Regions from separate parts of the Fructilactobacillus hinvesii genome, predicted to be linked through region 2. Evidence: riboswitches for the same ligand, from Rfam matches in the RefSeq annotation. Region 2 holds a riboswitch; the other holds the start of a gene.
The links. A riboswitch is a leader RNA that binds a small molecule or an ion and turns the genes downstream of it on or off. The one in region 2 is predicted to bind thiamine pyrophosphate.
Positions count from the first base shown of each region.

Region 1: another riboswitch for thiamine pyrophosphate. It lies ahead of M3M39_RS00580 (TenA family protein); the one in region 2 lies ahead of M3M39_RS01475 (ECF transporter S component).

Region 1 is NZ_CP097118.1:106,412-118,303, forward strand. Features, by position in the region: gene M3M39_RS00540 (phospho-sugar mutase) at 1-1,472, shown strand, start outside; gene M3M39_RS00545 (AAA family ATPase) at 1,717-3,099, shown strand; gene proC (pyrroline-5-carboxylate reductase) at 3,176-3,937, shown strand; gene M3M39_RS00555 (MFS transporter) at 3,996-5,414, shown strand; gene M3M39_RS00560 (DUF2075 domain-containing protein) at 5,407-6,633, shown strand; gene thiM (hydroxyethylthiazole kinase) at 6,686-7,468, opposite strand; gene thiE (thiamine phosphate synthase) at 7,458-8,117, opposite strand; gene thiD (bifunctional hydroxymethylpyrimidine kinase/phosphomethylpyrimidine kinase) at 8,107-8,916, opposite strand; gene M3M39_RS00580 (TenA family protein) at 8,918-9,565, opposite strand; TPP riboswitch at 9,669-9,757, opposite strand; gene M3M39_RS00585 (histidine phosphatase family protein) at 9,800-10,459, opposite strand; gene M3M39_RS00590 (YfhO family protein) at 10,456-11,892, opposite strand, start outside.
Region 2 is NZ_CP097118.1:304,345-316,236, forward strand. Features, by position in the region: gene M3M39_RS01445 (PD-(D/E)XK nuclease family protein) at 1-1,611, shown strand, start outside; gene addA (helicase-exonuclease AddAB subunit AddA) at 1,604-5,329, shown strand; gene M3M39_RS01455 (sugar porter family MFS transporter) at 5,382-6,764, opposite strand; gene M3M39_RS01460 (MFS transporter) at 6,857-8,272, shown strand; gene M3M39_RS01465 (hypothetical protein) at 8,336-8,605, opposite strand; gene M3M39_RS01470 (purine-cytosine permease family protein) at 9,001-10,371, shown strand; TPP riboswitch at 10,397-10,485, shown strand; gene M3M39_RS01475 (ECF transporter S component) at 10,559-11,155, shown strand; gene M3M39_RS01480 (hypothetical protein) at 11,244-11,831, opposite strand.

The DNA of each region.
Region 1 (11,892 bases), 200 kb from region 2:
GGGTTGCCATCAGCTTTGATCCGCGGTACAACTCCCGCTTGTTTGCGCATGAGGCAGCGCGCGTTTTAGGCGCCCACGGCATCAAGAGCTTTGTCTTTGATGACATTCGCCCGACGCCAGAACTTTCCTTTGCAGTTCGTCATTTACATACGTATGCAGGAATCATGATTACCGCTAGCCATAACCCGAAACAATACAATGGTTACAAAATCTACGGTCCAGACGGAGGCCAGATGCCCCCCAAGGAATCAGATTTAATGACTACCTATGTGCGGCAGGTTAAGGACCTCTTTGCCATTCCAGTGGCTGCTGAACCAGAGTTACGGAAACAAAAATTATTGCAAATCATCGGCGAAGATGTTGACGTGGCCTACTTAGATCAAATTAAAACCGTCAACGTTAACCACGATTTGATTCAAACGGTCGGAAAAGATCTGAAATTTGTCTACACCCCGTTACACGGAACTGGAAAAATCATTGCCCGCCGCGCCCTTTCTGACGCCGGTTTTCAAAACTACGACGTGGTAACGGCCCAGACAATTGCCGATCCAGAGTTCCCTACGACCCCATTCCCGAACCCCGAATTTGCCCAAACTTTTGATCTGGCCATTGAACTGGGGAACCGGGAAAATGCGGACGTGCTAATTGCCACCGACCCTGATGCAGACCGACTGGGAGCCGCCGTCCGGCAACCAGATGGAACCTACCAACTGATGACCGGAAATCAAATTGCAAGCGTCTTGTTAGACTACATTTTAAAGGCCAAACAAGCTGCCCATGACTTACCAGCCGATGGAATGGTCGTTAAATCAATCGTCTCAACTGAATTAGCCACAGACATTGCTAAGCACTACGGCGTTACCATGAAAAACGTGTTGACCGGGTTTAAGTTCATTGCCGAACAGATTCAGCTCGCAGAAACTAACCACGATCACACCTTCCTCTTTGGCTTTGAGGAAAGCTTTGGGTACCTGATCAAACCGTTTGTCCGGGATAAGGATGCCATTCAGTCCACGATGTTGTTAGCCGAAGTGGCTGCATACTACAAGCAACAGGGGCAAACCCTTTACGACGGCCTGCAAGGATTGTACAAGCAGTACGGTTACTTTGAAGAAGAAACGATTTCCGAAGAATTCGCCGGCTTAGATGGTCAAGCTCAGATGCAACAGTTAATGGAGAACTTCAGAAACCATCCGCTAACCGAATTTAACGGGAGCCAGGTGCTGGCCAGAGAAGACTTCCTAACTTCTGAAAAAACTACTGCCGACGGAACCACCACGCCAATTGATCTTCCCCAATCCAACGTGTTGAAATACTGGTTGGCAGACGGAACTTGGTTGGCTATCCGTCCGTCCGGAACGGAACCAAAGATTAAGTTCTACGTTGGAGTTAAAGCTGATTCTCAAGCAGCAGCCACTGACCGCTTACAAAGTTATGTAGCTGCCATTCACAATGATTTATTGAAGCAATAATCCGCACAACCAAACGCCTCGTTAGTTAGCTAGCGAGGCGTTTTTAGTTGAATTCAATTCTTAATCCACCAAAAAACGAACAATTTAATTGATTCTACCGCTAACTTTAAATAACCTTTCAGTAATAAGCCCCTTTTGTTCTGGAATTGTCTGATTTTCTCTTCCTTTCTTGTTTACAATTATTAATCTTCCTTATAAAATAAATAAGTTAGAAACAAATTTGCCATGGAAAGGGAGTGTAGCAATGACTTTTGAAGAACTAAAAGAATACGGTCAGCTATTCTACCGCGAAAATTATAAACTTGATCGCAACCTGGAGACCAAGGTTTTTAAAATCAATAACATTAAGTCCTATCAACGCGAACCCAATGACGCGGGCGGAACCACTGATTGGACTGATAATCTAATTCTCCTGTACAACCAGCTCCACCAACTTCTAGGAAGTAAGTTTAGCTTTCAACTAAACTTTAAAAAACGGACCATGTCCATCTACTTCGCCATCAAAAAGCCCGTTACCGTTGCTGCCCTCCAAAAGCAGCTCCCCCTAGTGGACGTCTTGGACGTCAAGACCGATGAAGTGTCCTCAATCGCTACCGTGGACATCAGTAAATTCACTACCAACTACGGTCATGCGACCCAGTTGTTTGAAAAAGATCCGTACGCAGACCTTGATCTTAGTGACCTCAGTGAACTCCCGAATCCTGAAACACCAGACACCGACGAAACGCACAAGAAACAGTCAGACGATGAACCTGAAAGCCCTAACGATGACCTAAGTCTAAACGTGGAAACCCTTGATACTGAGATTGATGCCCTAGCTGAACTCCAAGGATTAACCGGTTTAGAGGAAGCCAAACAGCAAATTACTGACATGGTGGCCATCGCCAAGATGAACCAACTCAGAAAGGACCAGGGGTTAAAGGTTCCCGCTGGGCTCAGTAACCACATGATTTTTACCGGTAATCCTGGGACCGGAAAAACAACGGTAGCTAAGTTATTTGCGACAATTCTTTACCAAAACCACATTATTACCGCCAACAAATTGGTTCTTACCGATCGTTCGGACCTCGTCGGTCACTACACCGGAACGACTGCTGATCGCACAAAAAAGGTCATTAAAGCCTCCCTGGGTGGGGTGCTCTTCATCGATGAAGCCTACCAGCTCTCTCATCCAGACAGTCCCACCGACTTTGGTCACGAAGCAATTGACCAACTCATCATTGGGATGGAAAATCACCGAGAGGATTTAATCGTAATTTTAGCCGGCTACACGGACCAAATGGAAACTTTTTTAAATGATAATCCCGGCTTGAGATCCCGGATTCCCAACCGGGTTCATTTTGAAGACTACACCACTGGCGAACTAACTCAAATCATCTTAAACATGATTAGTAAGGAACAAATTGTGACGCTAGAACACTCTAGCTATTTTACAGAAGTGGTTACTAACTTCATCAACCAAAATAGTCCTAGTGGGAACGCCCGGTGGGCTCGCAACGTTTACCAAGCAATGCTGCAGGCCCAGGCGCGGCGCGTGGCTTTTCAACCGCACCCCACGAAACATGACTTGCAAACCATCACGAATGATGATGTCGATGCCGCCCTCATGGCGACTCCGACTAACTAAAATTAGTTGCCAGCAAACTTTTAGTGCCAAACATGATACAATTAAAGTAATTTATCAATAGTAAAGGAGAATTACTATGAAGATTGGAATTCTAGGCGTTGGTCACATGGGGACCGCTATCATCCGCGGCCTCGCCAACCGTTACGAAGCCAGTGATTTATTTGTTAAGGGACACCACGTCAATGATGCTTTAAAAAACCTGCAACAAGAACTGGGCTTTCAAATCCTGTCTGATAACGACCTTAGCGGGTTAGACGTCTTGTTCGTAGCCACTCCAGCTCCAGCAACGTTGGCAATCTTAAAGGATACCAAGATTGACGATCACACGCTCTTAATTTCAGCAGCTCAGGGAATTACTCCCGCACAAATCAAAGAGCTCTTCCCGCAGAATTCAGTTGTCTGCATCGTTCCTAACATTCCCGTCGCTGTGAACGCTGGTTGCATCGCCATGACTAGGGCTGATGCGGCTACGCCAGCAGCTCAAAAAACGGCGGACGAAATCCTCGCCAACTTAGGAACCGTAGTGGCTGTGCCCGCTCGTAACGCTGGCATCGTTGGAACCATCGCTGGTTGTGGTCCGGCCTTTGTCGACGTCTTTATGAGCGCCCTGGCTGATGCAGCCGTTCAAAACGGACTTGACCGTGAAACAGCCTACAAAGTGGCCGCCAGCATGGTCTTTGGAAGTGCCAAACTCGCCTTAGATACCGGCACCAACCCCGACGTTTTAAAGGACCAAGTGACCTCACCAGGTGGTTCTACCATCAAGGGAGTAGTTGGTCTCGATGCCAAGGGCTTCCGCAACGCTGTGAACCACGCCGTCAACGAAGCAAACGGGTAATTTGAAATTACTAAAAAGACGCCCATGCGTCTTTTTTCTTTGAAAAGGAGCATTATTTATGTCGAATTCGGAACAACCTAAAATTCCACTTACTACTAATCTGGCTATTTTAGCCGCCGCCTTTCTTTCCTTCGCTGGTGTCTTACTGGAAACCTCGATGAACGTCACGTTTCCAGAACTTGCTAAGGAACTCGGTGTCTCCTTAGACACGATTCAATGGATTACGACCGGCTACCTCTTAGTGGTAACGATCACAATGTCCACCACTGCCTTTTTACTAAAACGGGATTCGGTTAAACGCCTCTTTATCATCTCGAGTGCCCTCTTTGTGATTGGAGACTTACTGTCCGTGTTGGCTCCCAGTTTCCCAGTCCTCTTAGCGGGACGGTTAATTCAAGCCGGTTCCACGGGACTCAGCATGCCCATGATGTACCAAGTCATCTTTGCCCTCATCCCCAAACGACGAATTGGAACCTACGTGGGCATCGCCTCAATGGTGGTTTCCCTTGCTCCCGCTTTGGGTCCCACTTACGGAGGAGCGCTCTCGTCGCTCTTATCCTGGCGCTACATTTTCATCGTAATTCTACCATTCGTCTTACTTAACTTCTTCTTAGGAACCCATAACTTGAAACTCAAACCACAGGGAATTCAGAAGCACTTTGATTTTATCTCCCTCGCGTTTCTCGCTGTGACCTTATTTTCATTCGTCTGGGCAACCAACCAATTGGGAAGCGCCCACGGAACCGTCCTTCCCTGGCTCATTCCCCTTCTCATCGGGTGCTGTACCCTCGCGCTCTTTATTTGGACCAATAACCACGGCAACACCCAGGTGCTCTCGCTTCATCCCTTAAAAAACGCCAGCATTTCCATCAACGCGATTGTCTATATGATGTTAATGTTTGTCAACATCGGGATTTCGTTTGTGATTCCCATCTATTCGGAAGTCGTCTTCCACGTGACCCCACTCGCGGCTGGTCTCATTCTCCTGCCCGGTTCCATCATTGGAGGAGCAATCTCTCCTGTTGCTGGTTTAGCCTATGACCGTTACGGGGCCTTTAAACCCATTTTAAGCGGGATGGTCCTCTTTACGATTGCCACCTTCTGCTTCAGTATTTCCAGTAGCTGGGCCACTCCCATGGCCTTCATGTTCCTCTTCATCTTGTTACGGGCAGGAATGAATATGGCCTTTGCCAATTTACTGTCGAACTCTCAATCTCTAGCTCCCATGCAACAATCGGCGGACGTCAACTCCCTCTTCAACATGTTGCAACAGTACGCCGGTTCGCTTGGTACTAGCATCCTTGCCTCGGGACTAGCCTTTTACCAAAATCAAGCTCATGGTCCAGCGGCTCAAATTGCCGCTACGATTCAGGGGGGCCATCTCGACTACTCCCTCCTCTTTGTAATTGCTGGAGTCATCACCATTTTGGCCTTCACCAACTGGAATCGGCAACGAAAGCTGGGGTTCCATGTCTAAGAACGCCGCTACGGAGAAACTAGCTCCTAATCACCACCAGTTAACTGAAGAGCAACGCCAGTTAGTCGACCGCATCATGGCTTTTACTAAGCAACAACTTACAACCAAACAAACTCCGGCCGTTTTTACCATCACGGGAGATTGTGGGACCGGTAAGAGTGTGATTTTAAGCCAACTTTTTTATGAACTCCAACAGGCCGCCCACGCCACTGAACCACCATTGGCGCAAATGCAGAACTACTTTCTGGTTAACCATCCGGAGGTTTTAAAGGTCTACAAAGAAATGGCTGAGACAGAAGCCCACGTCTTAAAGAAAAATTTTCTCCGACCGACCTCCTTTATTAACCAAATGCAAAAACAGCACCAACAAGCGGACGTAGTAGTGATCGACGAGGCCCACCTCCTGCTGTCTCAACCCGACCACTACAATAATTTTTACGGTCAAAATCAGCTAGAAGAGATCCTCAAGGTTAGTCGGGTTGTCATCTGTGTTTTTGACTTTCACCAGGTGATTCAAACCAAGAACTACTGGGATGAAAATCTGTTACAACGAATTGTTGCTCCCTACAAACATGAAAGTTACCACCTCACCCACCAGTTTCGCATGACCGCCAGTCCGGCCTTAATTGACTGGATTGATGCCTTCAGTCGGGGAAAACTGCAGCCCCTCCCGAAAACGGCGCGAGCTCACTACGACTTTCGCATCTATGCGGATGCCGAATCAATGCGGCGCGCCATTGTTACTCGCAATCAAGCAGTAGGCTTATCCCGCATCGTAGCAACAACGGGGTATCCATCGACGTTAGATGGTGGTAAACACTACATTAATGAAACGGGTGGCTTTCGGATGCCGTGGGATCAATACAACTATACAGCCACTCCCTGGGCCGAAATTCCCGCTACCATTAATGAGGTGGGTTCCATTTACACCTGTCAGGGCTTTGACCTTAACTACGTTGGCCTCATCCTGAGCCCCCTGCTTTATTTAGATCAAACTGACCAACGGATTAAAGTGGATCTCAGCAAGAAGACCAACAACGAAATGTTGAAACGCCGCAAGGACATCACTGATCCCCAGTTATTTACACAAATGCAGCACCAAATCATCTTAAATTCCGTCAATGTGCTTTTAAAACGGGGCATTCACGGCGCCTATCTGTACGCCCATGATCCAGCGTTACAACAAGCACTTTTAACTAGCTATCAAAAAATTCAATAAACCACAAGAACCGGACCTGGAGTGCTTCTCAAAGGCCGGTTCTTTTTTTACCTTATTTAATTTTTAACCGTTGTTGTAGGGTTTGGTCGTCGAGACGGGCTAGTTGGTTATAGGTTTCTGCTAAAAACGAGAAGGGCGCATCTGGATATTGGTGTGTCGCAAGTTCCGCGGCCACCGGCAGGATGCCCGTTGCTGTGGTAATCGTTTCTAAATCAGTGCTGATCCCAGCAGCTACCCCTAAAATTCCATCTAAAACGTCACCCATGCCCACGTTAGTAGTTAACATCGGGGCGTTGTTTTCGACTTGGTACACAGTCGTTCCGTCCGTAATAATATCAGTGGGTCCCGAAAGAACTACGATGCACTGACACTTTTGGGCAGCAGTTTGGGCTACTGTTACCGGATCAACGCTGCCCTGACCGGCATCAATCCCCCGTTGATCCCAGCTAACGCCAGCCAGCGCTGCTACTTCCCCAGCGTTTCCCCGAATCAGCGTTACGGGGGCTCGCTCCAACAGTTGCTGAGTTCGTTTTCTCCGAAGTGGCGTCGCACCAACGGCCACTGGATCAAAGACCACCGGTTTATGCAGTCGATTGGCAGTCTCTCCTGCACCCAGCATCAGCGCCTGCGCAGTCGGGTTGGTCGAGCCCAGGTTCAAAACAACGGCATCAGCAATTTTAGTTAAATCAGCCGCCTCTAGTGGATCCGCCATCATCATTGGCGAACCCCCGATGTAGTTAATTCCATCAGCCACCCGTTGTGGAGTAACATGGTTCGCAACGTTCAGGACAATTGGTTGTTGTTCGCGAATCGTTTTCATTAAATTAGTTTTCATGACTTACTCCCTTGCTTTTTAAAATCTGCACACTTTTCGTAATATCATCACTTTTAGCCAATGCCGAAACTACAGAAACCCCGACTTCCGGTACTGCTTGTAGGTCACTGACATTTGTCGTATTAATTCCTCCAATGGCAACCAGCGGTAAAGCTGTCTGTTTCTGTACAGCTTGAACCCCAGCCACGCCAATTGGTTGTTTCGCATCTGGTTTGCTAGTTGTCGCAAAGACCGGACCCACCCCGAGATAATCAACCAGTGGTAAAGCAGGAGCACTGGCATTTAGTTCGGCTACGTTATGCACAGAGAGCCCGATTAACCAATCTGGATGTTGTTCGCGAAGCGGAGCAACGTTCGCATCAGTCTGGCCGACGTGAATCCCTTCGGCACCAACTTGTTCTGTAAGCTGCACGTTATCGTCAATGAAAAGGGGCACGTTCGCGGCAGTGGTCAGCTGATGAACTTTTCTGCCCAATTCCACTCGCTCTGCTTCATGCAAACGCGAACCGTCTTTATCCCGAAACTGAACCGCGGTTACTCCAGCAGCAAGCGCTTGCTTAACCACGTCTAACAGTCGGTTTGGTTGATTATCAACGTCCTGGGTGCCAATCACTAGGTAAACTTGCAACATTGCTGAATTAAATTTCATCGTGTTCCTCCCATAATCCATGATTTACCGGTCCGTGCCCGTGTCCCAATGGCAGCGGGTGGGGAATAATTTGTGCTAGATAGTCGTGAGCCAACCGAATCGCTTGGTTAATACTGTGACCGTGAGCCACGTACGCTACCATGGCCGCTGAAAGCGTGTCGCCCGTGCCATGGGTTCGGTTGGTGTTCACCCGCGGGCTTTCTAGCCAGTAGTCGGTTCCGTCGGCCAGTTTAACGTAGTCGGAAACCACCGGATCCGTGCCGTGTCCTCCTTTAATGACGACGTTTTCGACTCCCAATTGCTGAATCTTTTTAGCAGCGTTTAAAATATCGACTGGCGTCGTAATCGTTTGCCCAGCCAGTAACTCCGCTTCTGGTAAGTTCGGCGTTACTGCGTCAGCCACCGGCAGCAACTCCTGCTTGAGAACCGTAATGCCTTCGTCATCTAACAAGTGGCTCCCACCCTTGGCAACCATGACCGGATCCACAATGACCACTGGAAAATGGTATTTAGCCAGATTTTGAACCGCTAAGCGCACATGGTCGGCATCAAACAAGGCTCCCGTTTTCACAGCCCGGATAGCAAAATCAGTTGCGACCGCAGCAAATTGTGCGTTCACCATGGCTGCTGAAACGGTCTCAATTCGTTGAACGTCCTTCGTATTCTGCGCGGTAATGCCCATCACCACGGCAGTGGCAAAGGTTTTTAAAGTTTGTATCGTTTTTAGGTCCGCCATCATTCCGGCACCCCCGCCAGAATCAGTTCCAGCAATCGTCAATCCCGTTGGATATTGTCGCATTTTAGTTTTCCTCCTCCGCCTGGGCAAAAAAGGCTAATTCATATTCACAACTCTTTTGAAACACAACCAGTGCTTCCTGCCGGTCTTCATTTGCAACCGTCGGGCTTAGTTGATCTAATTCATGAAACATCGTCTGGTCAAAACCATCATCCGTTCCTGCGTAAAAATTAATCCACGCGGCAAACGGATTAGTGGGAACATTAGCGTCTTTTGCCACTAGTTGATTGGCTAAAGTAACGTACACTGCCGGACAGGCTTGCATGCTCGCTAATCCGATAAAAGCTGATTGTTTGGCAGCTGATTCCATGTGTTGCAAATAGGTTTGGGTCACATTCTTAGTTGGCGGCCACGGCGTCATAATTTCTTTTGTAGTTGTTTGGGCAGCTTGTAACAGCACCTGGTGAGCACCATTCTCCATCCGAATATCATGTTCGGTATTTGCCAATAACTCTGGAGAAAGTTGGCCCAGCACTCGCTGGTATAAGTTCAAAAAGCGTTGCAGGTAGATGTTATCCTGCTGAACGTAGTTAATGACCACCGCGCGGGGTAAATCTCCTGTCGCGATTCCTTGCACAAATGAATTCGCCCCAAATTGTGGCATCATCGTCTGAACGGTTTGTTGCATTTGTTCACTAATTGCTGGTTGCATTAGTAGTTCTCCTCATCACTAGCTAAATTTAACCAAATAAAAAAAAGTTCCCAGCATCAGCTGAGAACTTGGGAATTGGTATTTTTATTTGAGGACGGACTCCGCCCGCAACATAAAAGTTTCCTGCGGTAGTGTTAACTACATCAGGTTCAATGGGTTTAATCTCAGCTCATGGCACCCCAACTTTTTATTTGATTGTCATCAGTGTAGCATTAGTTGGACTAGACGTGCAACTTACACATCCCGGTCCAAATTGTTGTAGTATTCCACTTCAATTGTATCCGGTTGAATTAACAACTTAGTGATGCTCCCATTTTGGGCGGCTTGGCCCTCATCCAATTCGGGTGCGTACCGGTCCACAATTGAACGAATCGTCATCCCGTGCGAAACAATCAGGATCTTTTGCCCGTCACTAGTGTTTTCCCGAATCCGGTCAAAACCTCGGTCTAGTCGTTCCCAGAATCGTTGGTTATCTTCGGCATCATTATACAAATCAGCCTTCGCAATCAGATCCCGAGCTCGTTCTAACCCATAGTGGTTTAACACGCCCGCTTCGTTGGTAATGTTGACCTGTTCTCCCACGAACTGCCACATTTGTTCCAGATTTTCCCCTTCAAAGTAACCATGGAACTGTTCACGCAGTTCTGGAAACTGGTAGGTAATGATATCCATTCCCCGGGGGTTTTGCTTCAAAATTTCGTTACCGGTTTCGACTGCTCGACCTGAATCACTGGTAAAGGCCGCATCAAAATCAATTTTAGCTAGGCGTTTCCCAGCAGTTTGGGCATCGGCAATTCCCTTATCAGTTAAGGGCGAGTCAATCCATCCCTGCACTTTGTTATATCGGTTTAAATAGGTTTGTCCGTGTCGGACTAAGTAAGCTGTTACTGTCATTTGGCATCTCTCCTAACCGTGCGCTTTTTTCGCCACCACCAGCTGGCCAGTAAAGTTCCCACTAAGCCCAATAGCGAAATGAGCACTCCCACTTTAAGCCCCGGTGTCTGGTATCGGAACGTTAGGCGATGAGTTCCCGGAGTCAACCGGACCTGAGCCAGGCCATTCACCGCCTTCTTCATTTTAACAGGTTTCTGGCCGTCTGTAATCGTCCATCCCTGATCATAAGGGATGCTAAGCAAAACGACAGGACGCGCTGTGGTAGTCTTCACCTTAGCCGTAAATTGATTGCCATGTAAGGCTAATCGAGCTGGATCATCCACCTGCAGTTGGTAAGGAACCGTCGCCTGGCTAAAGCGCTCAACCGCATCGCCTTGATAGCTAGCAAAGGTCGTCTTGAGATCTTGCTTCGTTAACTTCCGGTTACTCATAAACTGAACGGTTAACTGATCGCCCTGCTGGCGGTGCCCCAGTTCAATTAATTCGGCTCCATTTTGTGGATACCGACTGGCTAAGGCCTGTCCATTAACCTTGATTTGCAACTGCTGGTTCGGACTAACTCGTTGTAAATCGAGGTACTGCATCCCGGTAGTTTGCGCCGTTACCCGAACGCGGTAGCGATACTGACCCCTCTGCTTTTGTAACCGCAGCACTTGAGCCGGATTAGGGTGAAAGACCAACGCCTTCGACCCACTTTCTGACTGAAAGAGGCGGTTTAAGTTCCCATACACATCGTTATTAACCAAATGTAACTGGTCAAGAGTTGGAGCTACCGCATACCCCACACCAGTTAGCTGCGGATTAGTGTGTAACTGCATTTTTCCCGTCCGACTAATATTAACCTGCCGGCCAACGCTTAGGAGTTGAGCGGTTACCGGGGTCAAGCCCCGGACGCTCACCCGACGTTCGTTTCGACTATATAAGCCGAGCTTCGTCAACGCATCATGAGTATGCACGTTGAGCGAGGACGTGTAGCTGTTGACTCCGTAAAAGTTAAACAGCAACGAATCATTATATTGATTATAATTAATGTTGAAATTGTGCACGTACAGTTGGTTATTCACATCTAACCGGGTAAACTGACGTTGGTTTTGCGCGGCTTGCACGAGCTGTGCCGACCGCTCGTACTTTTGGACAAACTGACTCTGATTACCATATTCATGGGTTCCGCCAAGGGCAAGCCAGAAGTTAGTGCCCATTTCTAGGGAAACTACGACTAATAGCAACGGCCACCAACGTACATCACGCTTGCTAATTCCAATCACAGCGACCGTTACTAAAATAAAGAGTAGCGCAATTAACCAGTTCCAGTAGCTAGTCACGTAGAACGGAGTCGCCCAGTGAAAGGCCCGGGCCACTCGAATTTCCACAAAGGCGGAAAGGTAACCCAGGGTAATTAGCCCTGCCAAGATCACAGCGGCCTTTTTGACGAT
Region 2 (11,892 bases):
TTTTTGGCAACCACTAGCGAAACCCAGATGGTGGCAGAACCCTACGAAGACTATCTGACCTTTATGACGCCCCAGGATCAGTTGTATTTTTCATATCACGTTGGCAATGGGACCGATGATCAGTTACTAAAGCAGTCCCCCTACGTGCAGCGGATTCAGTCATTCTTTGGTCTGACTACAGAAGCATTTCACGCCCAGCCGGATTCCACTGACCTTGATGTGCAGCCGTACCTTGGTTCCCCCCGGGCAACTTTGAAGTATTTAATTCCAGCAGCGCTCGCTAGTAAGAAACAGCGGCAGCCGTTGAATCCCAGTTGGGGCACCATTAAAAAGACGTTAGAACAAACAGCTGATTCCACTTTGCGGCGCCTGACGCGTAATCTGATGAGTAGTTTGGACTATCGCAATGAACCCGCCCCATTAAAACCAGAGATTGTCACTAGCCTGTATGGTCAACGGATTCTGACCTCAATTTCGAAACTCGAGGAGTTTTATTCCAATCCGTACGAATACTTCTTGGAATATGGGTTACGACTGAAAGAACGGGATGAATTCGAGATTAATTCGGCTGAGACGGGGACCTTTTATCATGATGCCCTCGACCAACTGATGAAGGTGGTTAACCAGCAAAAACTAGAATTAGGGGAGCTGGATGATCAGCAAATCAAAGAGTTGGTCACGGAGGTGACAACCAAATTGATTGAGGCTGATCAGACGCAACGCTACGAGATTCTGCAGAGTTCGGAGCGGATGAACTACCTAAAGGGGCAGTTGATTCAGACGGTTAATGAGATGGCGCAGACCATGCGTAATCAAGCGCGACACGTGCACATGCGGCCCCGGCAAACCGAGGTGTCCTTTGGTCCCGGCCAGCACTACCAAGAGTTGCAATTTGATTTAGGTAACGATCAGCAGGTCGGTGTGCAGGGCCGGATTGATCGAATTGACGGCATGGATATTGATGGAACGGACTATCTAAACATCGTGGACTATAAATCGAGTGACCATGAGATTAATTTTGCTCAGGTCTACGATGGAACCGCCATGCAGATGATGACTTACATGGATGCGGTGCTAAAGAACCTGAAGGCCATTAGTGAGACCGAGCAAGCCCAGTTACTGGGGGCTTTGTACCTACGGATTTTTGATCCGGTGTTGAAATCGAAAGATTTGAAAAACTGGCAGGATGCGCAAGAAATTCAACGTCGCCTGCTAAAAGAACATAAGTACAATGGTATTTTAGTGGCTGATCAAGACGTCTTAAATGCCTTAGGAGATCACGAGGTGGGGGACGTCTATCCGTTTAAATTTAAGAATGATGGTGATTTCTACAAAGATAGTAAAGTCATTTCTAAGGCCGATTTGGAGCGGGTAATTCACCATACAGAACGGTTGATTCAAACGGCAGGAAAGAGAATTTTTGCTGGGGATACGCGGTTATGGCCGGCCCGGTTCCAAGCCAGATCCAACGTTACGAATTCGGCGTACCAAGCCGTGATGCAGTTTGATCCGTTACTAACGGAGAATAACTATCGTGAGGTGGAAAATCTCAGCATGGATGCAGTACTGGAAAAACTACGAGCAGAACAGAAAGGAGACCAGCATGAGTGAAACCCAGTGGACCCCAGGCCAATTAGCCGCGATTCAGAATGATTCCGCTGGAAACATTCTGGTATCAGCTTCAGCTGGATCTGGGAAGACCAGCGTGTTAACCCAGCGGGTGATGCGGAAAATCAAGGCCGGCGTTGACGTGGATCAGTTACTGATTGTGACCTTTACGAATGCTGCGGCCCAGGAAATGCGGGAACGAATTCACGGGGCCTTGCAAATGGAACTGAATCACACGCAGGATCAAGCGGCGAAACAACATCTAGTTCGTCAACTGCGCAAGCTGACCACGGCGCACATTGAAACCATGGATGCCTTTTGTTTGTGGCTAGTAAAGCGATATTACTACGTCATTAACTTGGATCCTGACTTTCGGATTTTAACGAACAGGAGTGAGCGCACCCTACTACAAACGGATGTTTGGAGTGATGTCCGCGAAGAATTGTACGGAAACGACCGGGATCACCGGTTTGCCCAGTTAACGCGGAACTTCTCCAACGATCGCAGTGACGACGGTTTGACCGATTTGGTGTTGCGCCTGTACGAAATAGCGAACGTCAATCAGGATCCAGACCAGTGGATTGACCGGCTAGGGGATTTTTACCAGAGCGATGGATCCCTGACTGATAGTCATCTGTACCGAGACTATTTACTGCCGGATTTACAAAATCAATTCGCCCAAATCTTAGCTACGTACCGGCAGGTTCGTGAATTAGCGCAACGAGCTGGACTTGTGAAGGTTGAGACGTTTGTGACGGCGGAGCAGGAACAAATCTCGACAATCAGTGAGCAACTGGATTCCTGTAGTTGGGATCAGCTCCGGACGCTTTTTACCCAGCAAAAATTCAAGCGGTTCCCGAACGTTAGCAAAAAAGACCTTGATGAGGAGCAACTAGCGGTAAAAGAGCAATGTAAAAATTTGCGAAATGAGGCTAAAAAGCAATTGGAAGCCATGGGCAAAAATTATTTTTGGACCGACGAAGCGAGTCTACAGACGCTCAATGACGATGCATCTCTACTCGTAAAGAAGTTGATTGCGGTCGTAAAGCAATTTGCGACGCAGTATGCCACGGTGAAACGCCAACGGCATGCCTATGATTTTACGGACATCGAGCACTTCGCGTTTCAAATCTTAACCGATCAGTCCGAAGCGGGGGTTTCCCTGCGGACGCAGCTCCAGCAGCAGTTTAACGAAATCATGGTTGATGAATACCAGGACAATAATCACCTGCAGGATGCCATTTTAGGCACAATTAAGAATCCCGAGCACCCGAACCTTTTCATGGTGGGGGACGTGAAGCAGTCAATTTATCGCTTCCGATTGGCCGATCCGCAGATGTTTATGGATAAATACCATACTTACCCGGATAAAGCTAATCCGAACCAGTTGATCACGTTGCCCGATAACTTCCGGTCGGTAGCCAACGTGGATTATTTTACGAACCTCATCTTTGAACAGATCATGGACCGTTCCTTTGGGGAAGTTGACTACACCGGTGATGCCCAGCTGCAATTTGGGGCGCGGGATTATCCGGATGATTTAGACACCACAACGGAATTAATGTTGTTGGCTGATGACCAGGGCGATCACAAACAACAAGACCAATTAACCAACGACCAACTCCAGATTGAGCTGATTGCGAACAAGATTGAGACGATGATGAACGCTGGCTTTCAGATTTACGATCGCAAGTTGGGCCAAAAACGTCCCTTGCAGTATGGCGACATTGCGTTGCTGTCCTCGACCAAGCGGAATAACTTTGAGATTGCCAGCATCTTTGCCGAACATCAAATTCCGTTGAACAGTGATGGAGCCGAAAGCTACTTTAAGACGGCAGAAATTCAAATGATGCTGTCGTTACTGCAAATCATTGATAATCCCGCGCAAGACATTCCGCTGGCCGCAGTGTTACGATCACCGTTAGTGGGATTGGACGAAAATGAATTAGCCTACATCCGGATTACGAAAAAAACGGGGAACTATTACCAAGCCGTCTTGGACTTTCGCAAAGATTACCAGGAACAAACCCAGACGGAGTTTGGCAATCGAGTGTTGAGCAAGGTTGACCAGTTTTTGGAACAACTAAAGAACCTGCGTGATTACGCTACTAAGCATAGTTTGGCGGAATTAATTTGGGAAATTTACAACCAAACCGGATTCTTAGACTACGTGGGTGGAATGCCAGCTGGAAAGAAACGGCAGGCCAATCTGCACGCGCTCTACCAACGTGCTGAAGAGTATGAACGCAACGGATTTCAGGGTTTGTTTGCTTTTGTCCAATTCATCAAACGATTGCAAAAGGATGATAACGACCTTGCGGAAGCTAGTGTCGACGTGGATCCAAACTCCGTGACCGTCAAAACGATTCACGGGAGTAAGGGGCTCGAATATCCGGTGGTCTTTGTGATTGATGTCCACCACCAATCCAATCAAAGTGAGTTTAAAGATCCGTTTGTGGTTGATGATCAGATGGGACTGGGAATTAAGTATTACTATCCCGACCGCCACGAGCAGGTGAACACGTTGCAGTACTTGGCGATTACCAATTCGTTAAAACAAAAGGCGCAAGCCGAAGAAATGCGGAAACTTTACGTGGCTTTAACCCGGGCCAAGCAGAAGTTAATTATCACCGGGATTGTCAAGGGAACGACTAAGCAGACGGCTGAAGCAAGTACGTTTCAAAGCTGGTCGCAGGCGGGGCAAAGCCCGAATTTGGTGATTAACCAGGCCACCCGGAGTAGTGCTAAGAACTTCTTGACTTGGATCGGGATGTCCTTGGTACGCCATCCGCAGTTTCAAGCGTTACTGGATGACGACCTTACCCTATCGGAGCTCCAGTCTGATCCAAGTAAATTTACGGTGGAATTTGTCCAGCCCACGGAGTTACAAGCAACCACGAAAACGACAGAGTCCACCACTGCCACAGAATTTACCGGGCAAGCCACTGATCCAGCGGAAATTAAACGGTTGCTGGAATTTCAGTATCCGTTTGCAGATGCCGCGCAAACGACGGCGTACCAATCGGTATCAGAAATTAAACGCCAGTTTGACGATCCAGATAACATTCAATTAGGGAGCGTCGCTGATACTGGCCGTCAGATTTTGCAACGCACGCGGTATCAGAGTGAGCAGTTTGCCCAACCGCAGTTCATGCAAACGGTGGCTAAGCCCACGCCCCAAGAGGTGGGAACTGCTACCCACTTGGTCCTGCAGAAACTCGATGTAACCAAACCCGTTACAGAGGAGCGGGTCGAAGCGTTAATTAAGAAGCTAGTGGCGGGCCAGCTCTTAACTGTAGCGGTGGCAGAGCAGATTAACCGAAAAGCCGTCGTAGCGTTCTATCAGACGGACGTTGGACAACGGATTCTGCAATTCCCCGATCGGTTGCAGCGGGAGGTTCCCTTCTCGCTGATTATTAAGGCGCAACGGCTCTTTTCGGAATTTCACAATGATCCGAACCAACAGATTCTGGTCCACGGAATTATCGATGGGTATCTTGATGATCCCGAACAGGGACCCATCCTGTTTGATTACAAAACGAGCTTTGTGAATCCGGCTCATCCAGATGACTCCATTGAGCAAATTAAGGAACAGTACACCGGTCAGGTGAACCTCTATGCCCTAGCCCTGCAGGATATTTTGCACGAACCGGTCAAGCAGAAGTACCTGTACCTGCTTGCCAACCAGCAGTTGGTTGCAATTCCAACTAACGAAAAATAGACTAAAAAAGAAGGCTAACTCCAAATGGAGCTGACCTTCTTTGTTATTTAAATTAGGCTTTTTTCTGTTTGGCGTTGTAACGACTCACGAGTTCGCTTTCAATTTCTTCCAAGGATTTGTTGCGCGTTTCTGGAACAAAGTAGTAAACGAAGCCCCAAGAAAGAAAGGCAAAGACGGCGAAGATCGCAAATGGTCCCCCGACGTTGTTGTGAAAGAGCGCCAAAATGGTTAAGAAGAACTGGGACACGATGAAGTTCGCGATCCAGTTGGCGGCCGAACCGATGGCCGTTCCGATTCCTCGAACTGAAAGCGGGAAGATTTCCCCAATCAATAACCAGGCAATTGGGCCCCAGGAAATGGCGAACCCAAAGATGTACACGGCAATTAAGATGATGGTGGGAATGGCAGCCGCACTAATGCTGAGCGTGAAGTTAAGAATGGCTAACAAGCTCAAGGAAACGCCCATCACAATTGAACCAAACATTAAAATGGTTTTCCGGTTGACCTTGTCCATGATGAGGTAGGCCAAAATGGTCACGACAAAGTTCACAATCCCGATGCCGACGGAAATCCAGATGGCTCCAGAGGCCGGGAAGTTAAATCCCTTCATGAAAACCTGAGGAAGGAAATAAATGACGGCGTTAATCCCGACTAGTTGTTGAAAGAGCATGATCCCAATGGCGACAATCAAAGAAGGACGCGCAATGGTAAAGAGTTCTTTTAATCCGCCTTTTTCTTGGTGAGAAACGGATTGGATTTCTGCAATTTCTGCGTCTGGATCGTCTTTGGTGCCAGCGCGTAACTGGTCTAAAACGGCCCGGGCTTCAGTGACCTTTCCTTTTTCAACCAGGTACCGGGGTGATTCGGGCAGCAAAATGCCACCGATAAAGAGTAATAGGGCGGGAATCAATGCTGATCCGAGCATCCATCGCCAGTCTCTAATCCCCAACAAGTTGTGGCCGAGAAAGGCCAGGTTAGAAACGTAGGCCAATAAAATCCCAAGGGTCACCATTAATTGAAACATGGTTCCTAATGAGCCCCGGTGCCCCTTGTCGGCTAATTCAGCTAAGTAAGCAGGAGTGAGGGCAGAGGCCCCTCCCACCGCTAAGCCCAGGATAATCCGAGCGATAACCATAGGGACAAACCCAGTGGCTACGGCAGATAAGCCGGATCCCACTAAAAAGAGGATAGAAGCGAGGATTAATAATTTCTTGCGCCCAAACCGGTCAGATAAGGATCCAATTGATAACGCTCCAATGGCGGATCCAATCAGCACGGAGGAAGTAATAAAGCCCGTTTGTTCCGTGTTAAGGTGGAAGTTGGCTTCGATTAGCGGAGAAGCTCCGGAGATAATTCCGGTATCAAATCCAAAGAGGAGGCCTCCGAGGGCTCCGAAGATAAAAATAAAAGCAATGCTTAAACGTGGTTTTTTCACGATGATCCCTTCTTTCAGGTGATTAATTTGAAACTATGTATTTTTTACGAACTTAATTGTAACCGCTTACAAAGAACTTGGCAATGCTTTTTGTGAAAAAACTTCACTATATTGTGAAAGCTGAACAAAAACTGGATTTGAATCCCGGAATTGATGCCGGTACAATGAAGATTAATATCATTGAGAAAGGAAGTGGCAGCGTGCCAAAAGTACAACCATTACCACGGTTAAAGTTGCGACAGTTGTTTTGGCTGAGTTTCGGCTTATTGGGAGCCCAGATGTCATTAGGACTGGAAAACTCACAACTGGGGCGGCTCTTTCAAACGTTTGGAGCTAGTCCGCAAATGTTGGCCTTCTTATTCCTGATTCCACCGATTACGGGGATGATTACCCAACCGGTGCTCGGTCAATTTTCCGATGCCACCTGGCTCCCCAAGCTAGGGCGGCGCATTCCCTACCTAATTGGCGGAACCATTATTGCTGATTTAACCCTAGTGTTACTGCCCAATGCTGGTGATTGGGGCTTGCCGATCCCAATTGTGTTAGGGTTAGGCGCGGGATTAGTTCTGTTGTACATTATTGCTGCCAATGCCTGCGTGGCTCCGTTTAAAATCCTGATTGGAGACATGGTAAACAGCAAGCAAAAGGGGCAGGTCACGTCACTGCAAAGCATCATGGTGAACGTTGGGAGTATCCTGGCGGCGATTACCCCATGGTTACTCTCGGAATTGGGAGTGCGGAACGTAGCTCAGCCGGGGGCAGCTCCGTTAACGATGAAATTGGTCTTCTATCTAGCCGCTGTCATTTTAACCATTTGTACGATTCTGACGGTTCTCAATGTGCGCGAATATACGCCGGAAGAATTAGTCCGTTATCAAGGACCGCCGGCAAAGACCAAACCAAGCTACTGGCAGCTAATTAAAGGAGCGCCTTCAATTTTCTGGACGATTGCGTTGGTTCAGGGACTGTGTTTTGTGGCCTTTGCCCTGCTGTGGACGTATGGAGCGGGAACGATTGCTGCGAACGTTTATCACACGACTGATCCAGCCAGTGCGGCTTATCAACAAGGAGGTAATCTCTTTGGGGTTCTGTCTGGGGTTTACGCTCTGGCAGCTTCGGTGTTAGCAATTGGATTAGGACGCGTGCCACGGCGCTACCAGGTGCATGCGCTAGGCATTTCTTTGGCGATTGGCGCCATCGGGTTTGTGGGAATTGGACTTTTGCATTCCGTTTGGGGGATGGTCATAGCCTTCATCTTAATTGGAGTGGGCTGGGCTGGCATCATTATCTATCCCTTGGCATTTGTGATGGATGCTGTACCAGCGCAAAATGCCGGGGTCTACCAGGGATTGTTTAACGCGCAGGTGTGTGTTCCCCAAATTGTGGCTTCGCTATTGAGCGTGGTGATCCTCCCGATGATTGGGAATTCCCTACCAACGTTAATGTTAATCGGAAGTCTGTTCTGGATTGCTGGAACGCTTGCTGTGGGCTTAGTGAAGTTAAAGTGAATGATGCTTAACCAAATAAAAATCCGCTAACCAAACGAGGCTAGCGGATTTTTTTAATCTGTTTTATTGGTGCTCGTGAACCGTTTTGGGTTCTTTAAAGAAGCACACATATTCGAAGTAGGCTAATAAGAGGCCTGAAACTAAGGCGCCCCAAATGCCGGCCATGTAGTACAGACCAAGCACGGCGGTGATTCCCACGGCACTAACCGTTAGAATCAAAGACCAACGTTGGGTGGCGGATAATTCTTGGGTGTGACCCATGAAACTAATTCCTAAGACACCGGCACTCACAAAGCCCACGATTCCAATCAGAGCATGTAATAAGATAACCATTGCGATTCTCCTTTCTGCAATTTCCTACTCTTATTTTACCATGATTCCGCTTACACATGGGAACTTGTGAAAGATTTTTATGAATTCGAGGAGTTAAAGTGCGGTATTCTACGACCTTGGTACCAGCGTTAATCTCAGTCACGTATTCTTGATGAATTGAGATTAACAACGTCGGTAAGAGGGGATTATAGCGGGAACGAATGGTAGTGGGCATGGACGGAACTCCTCCTGTAGCTTGAAATTTAATTCTGATTATAAACTAAGGCTGAGTTAATTCACAATCTGGCTGGAATTACTGGTAGAGCTATCGTTTCCGGGTTATCTCTGCTATACTAAGAAAGACGATTATTGATATAAAACAGACACAAAATGTTAATATTTTGGAGGAAACTATATTGAATAATAGCAAATACGCGTTTCGAGTTATTCCGGAAAACGAACGGAATATGAATTACTGGGATATGTTTGCGACCTGGTTTGGGGCGAACGCGAACAATGGAACCTGGTTTCTTGGTGGGGTCGTGGCCGCCTGTGGCTTGATTGGTGGGACAATGGCAACGTTGATTGCCGGGGTACTAGCCTACATCTTCTTGAGCCTGTTAGGGTACGTTGGTTACCAAACGGGAGCCACAACCACAGTGCTGTCCCGGGGTTCGTTCGGGATTCGTGGCAGTATCATTCCGTCGCTAATTAACATTACCTTGTTTTTAGGATGGACGGCCGTAAACACCTTCATTGCCGCCACGTCATTAGCCTTCATTTTCCATAGCCTCTTCAAATGGCCGTTGTTTGGCCAGCCTGGTGGGAATCTCGGCATGATTGTCGGGATCGGAATCATGAGCATTCTGCACATTTTAAGCATTGTTTCCGGGCAACGGTCCGTGCAGTTGGTGGAACGAATCGGGGTCATTCTTGTAATCATCTTTGTGATTTTGGAAACGATTGTGGTGTTTAAGAACGTTTCCTTGACCGACCTGCTGCATTACCGGATTCCAGCGGCCCAAAAGATGCCATTGGGATTAGGGATTGATACAATTGCCGCAGCTAGTCTAGGTTGGGTGACCGGTGCCGCCGACTTTACCCGGTTCACGCGGAAGAAACGCGTAGCCATTAGCGCACCATTCTGGGGTGCTTTGCTTGGCCTGTTGAGTTTCACGCTGATTGGGATTTGTACCACGATTAGTGTGGCCCTAACGTCTGGTAGTTACGATCCGAATAACTCCGACCCAAGTATCATTGCTAACAAGTTAGGACTCGGATTCATCGCCATGATCGTGATTGTCTTGACCAGCATGACGGCCAATGCGGTTAATATTCAGGCCGGAGCCTCGGCCTTGAACAACGTCTTTCACAAGGTCAGCTTTAACAAGTCGTTAGTGATTATTACAATTGCTTCGATGCTCTTAACCTTCGTACCGTTACTAAATGGAAGTTTTCTGGCCTCTTTCACGTCATTCTTGGACTACACGGGGATGTTACTGGGACCAATTATCGCCATCATGTGCGTTGATTACTTCCTGTTAAACCGCAAAAACTATACGTCACAAACGTTGGCTAATCCACAAGGACAGCTTTGGTACCAAGGTGGGTACAATGTGATTGCGATTGTGACGCTGGTCTTAGGGGTAATCCTGTACCTGGTCTTGAAGAACATGCCGGTCATTAAAGAAACGGTCGGAGCAACGTTCATTTCGATGATTTTCTCCGCTGTGGTTTACTACGGTTTGTCTCGAGTTTGGGGATTAGAAAAAAGTTCTAATCATTAAGTGAAAATATGGTATAATTAGTCCAAATAAAAAGTTGGGGTGCCACGAGCTGAGATTAAACCCATTGAACCTGATGTAGTTAGGACTATCGCAGGGAACGATTATCGCGTTTGAAAAGCCGATTGTTACTAGTGCAATCATGAATTCGTTTTTCAAAGCACTTAGCCGTGGTTGAGTGCTTTTTATTATGGTGAAATTACAAACGGAGGATGAAATCATGAAGCATTGGTTAGCAGATTGGCATTTGAAAAACATTATCTTAGTAACGTTGATTGGAATCATCACAGGACTGATTTTCTGGATTATGGATCCCATTTACACGGCGGTAACAGCGGTGTTGACACCACTCGGATTAGCTCCATTTGCAGGTTCGATTCTATTGGGATTTTGGACGATGGCTGGACCACTGGCGTTGTTGGTCGTTCGGATTCCAGGATCTGGACTGCTAGCTGAACTATTAGGTTCCGTGGTAGAAATGCTGCTTGGTGGAATCTGGGGTGCGTCTACTTTGATCTCTGGACTAATCCAAGGAGTGAGTTCTGAACTCGGTTTTGCGGTCACCGGTTACAAAAATTACGGCTGGTTGAGCGTGACGTTGACCTCGATTACTACCACAGTGATTACGTTTGGGTATCAGCTAGTTAGACACGATTATGCCGGCTTTAGCGTTGGCTTAATTGCGGCATTGTTTGTAGTTGCATTAGTATCCGTTTTCCTCTTCAGTGGGGTGCTATCGTTATTGATTGCGCGGATGCTGGAACGAGCTCATTTGCTGGAAAAATAAATCGATTTATGAATGATAATAGTTTTATTTAAATTATATTAAAAGGGATTTATTCATATTGAATAAACCCCTTTTAATAACTCATTAATTATGATCTTAAACTATAAGTACCATCTTGCATAACATCGTAAATACCAATTGTTCCGCTACCGCCTTGGGCATGAATGGATTTAGAAATCACTTGAATTTCATACATGTTGTTATCTGTTGATAATAATTCATAAATATAATCAGGATTATTCCCTAACCCGTTTCTTAGGATATTAATAGCAGCTTCGGGAGTAGTGACAGTGTTACCAATTCCGTTTTGTTCATTTTTTAATGACCGGGGGTCTTGGCTAGATGTGGTATTACTTGAGTTATTATTTGCGTCATTGTTACCGTTTTTTTGTTCATTTTTGGAGTTATCGTTATTACTATTATTTTTAGAATCATCAGAAGTAGAATTGGTAGTTTGATTTTGATCATTTTGATCTTTAGATTGATTAGAATTATTCTTAGTGTCCTTGTTTGATTTCTGTTCGTTTTTCTTTTCTTTAGTTTTCTTTTGCTTAGCTTGCTTGTGCTCAGTTTTGGTCTGAGAATCAACTGATTTACTTTTAGTGTTATTACAGGCAGATAAACTAATTAATAGGGTTAGTGCGATAGGAATTATGACTATACCTTTTTTTTTCATGATTTTCTCCTTTTGATTAGTGATTAATATAGTTTTAACATAGTTTGTTAATTTTATAGAA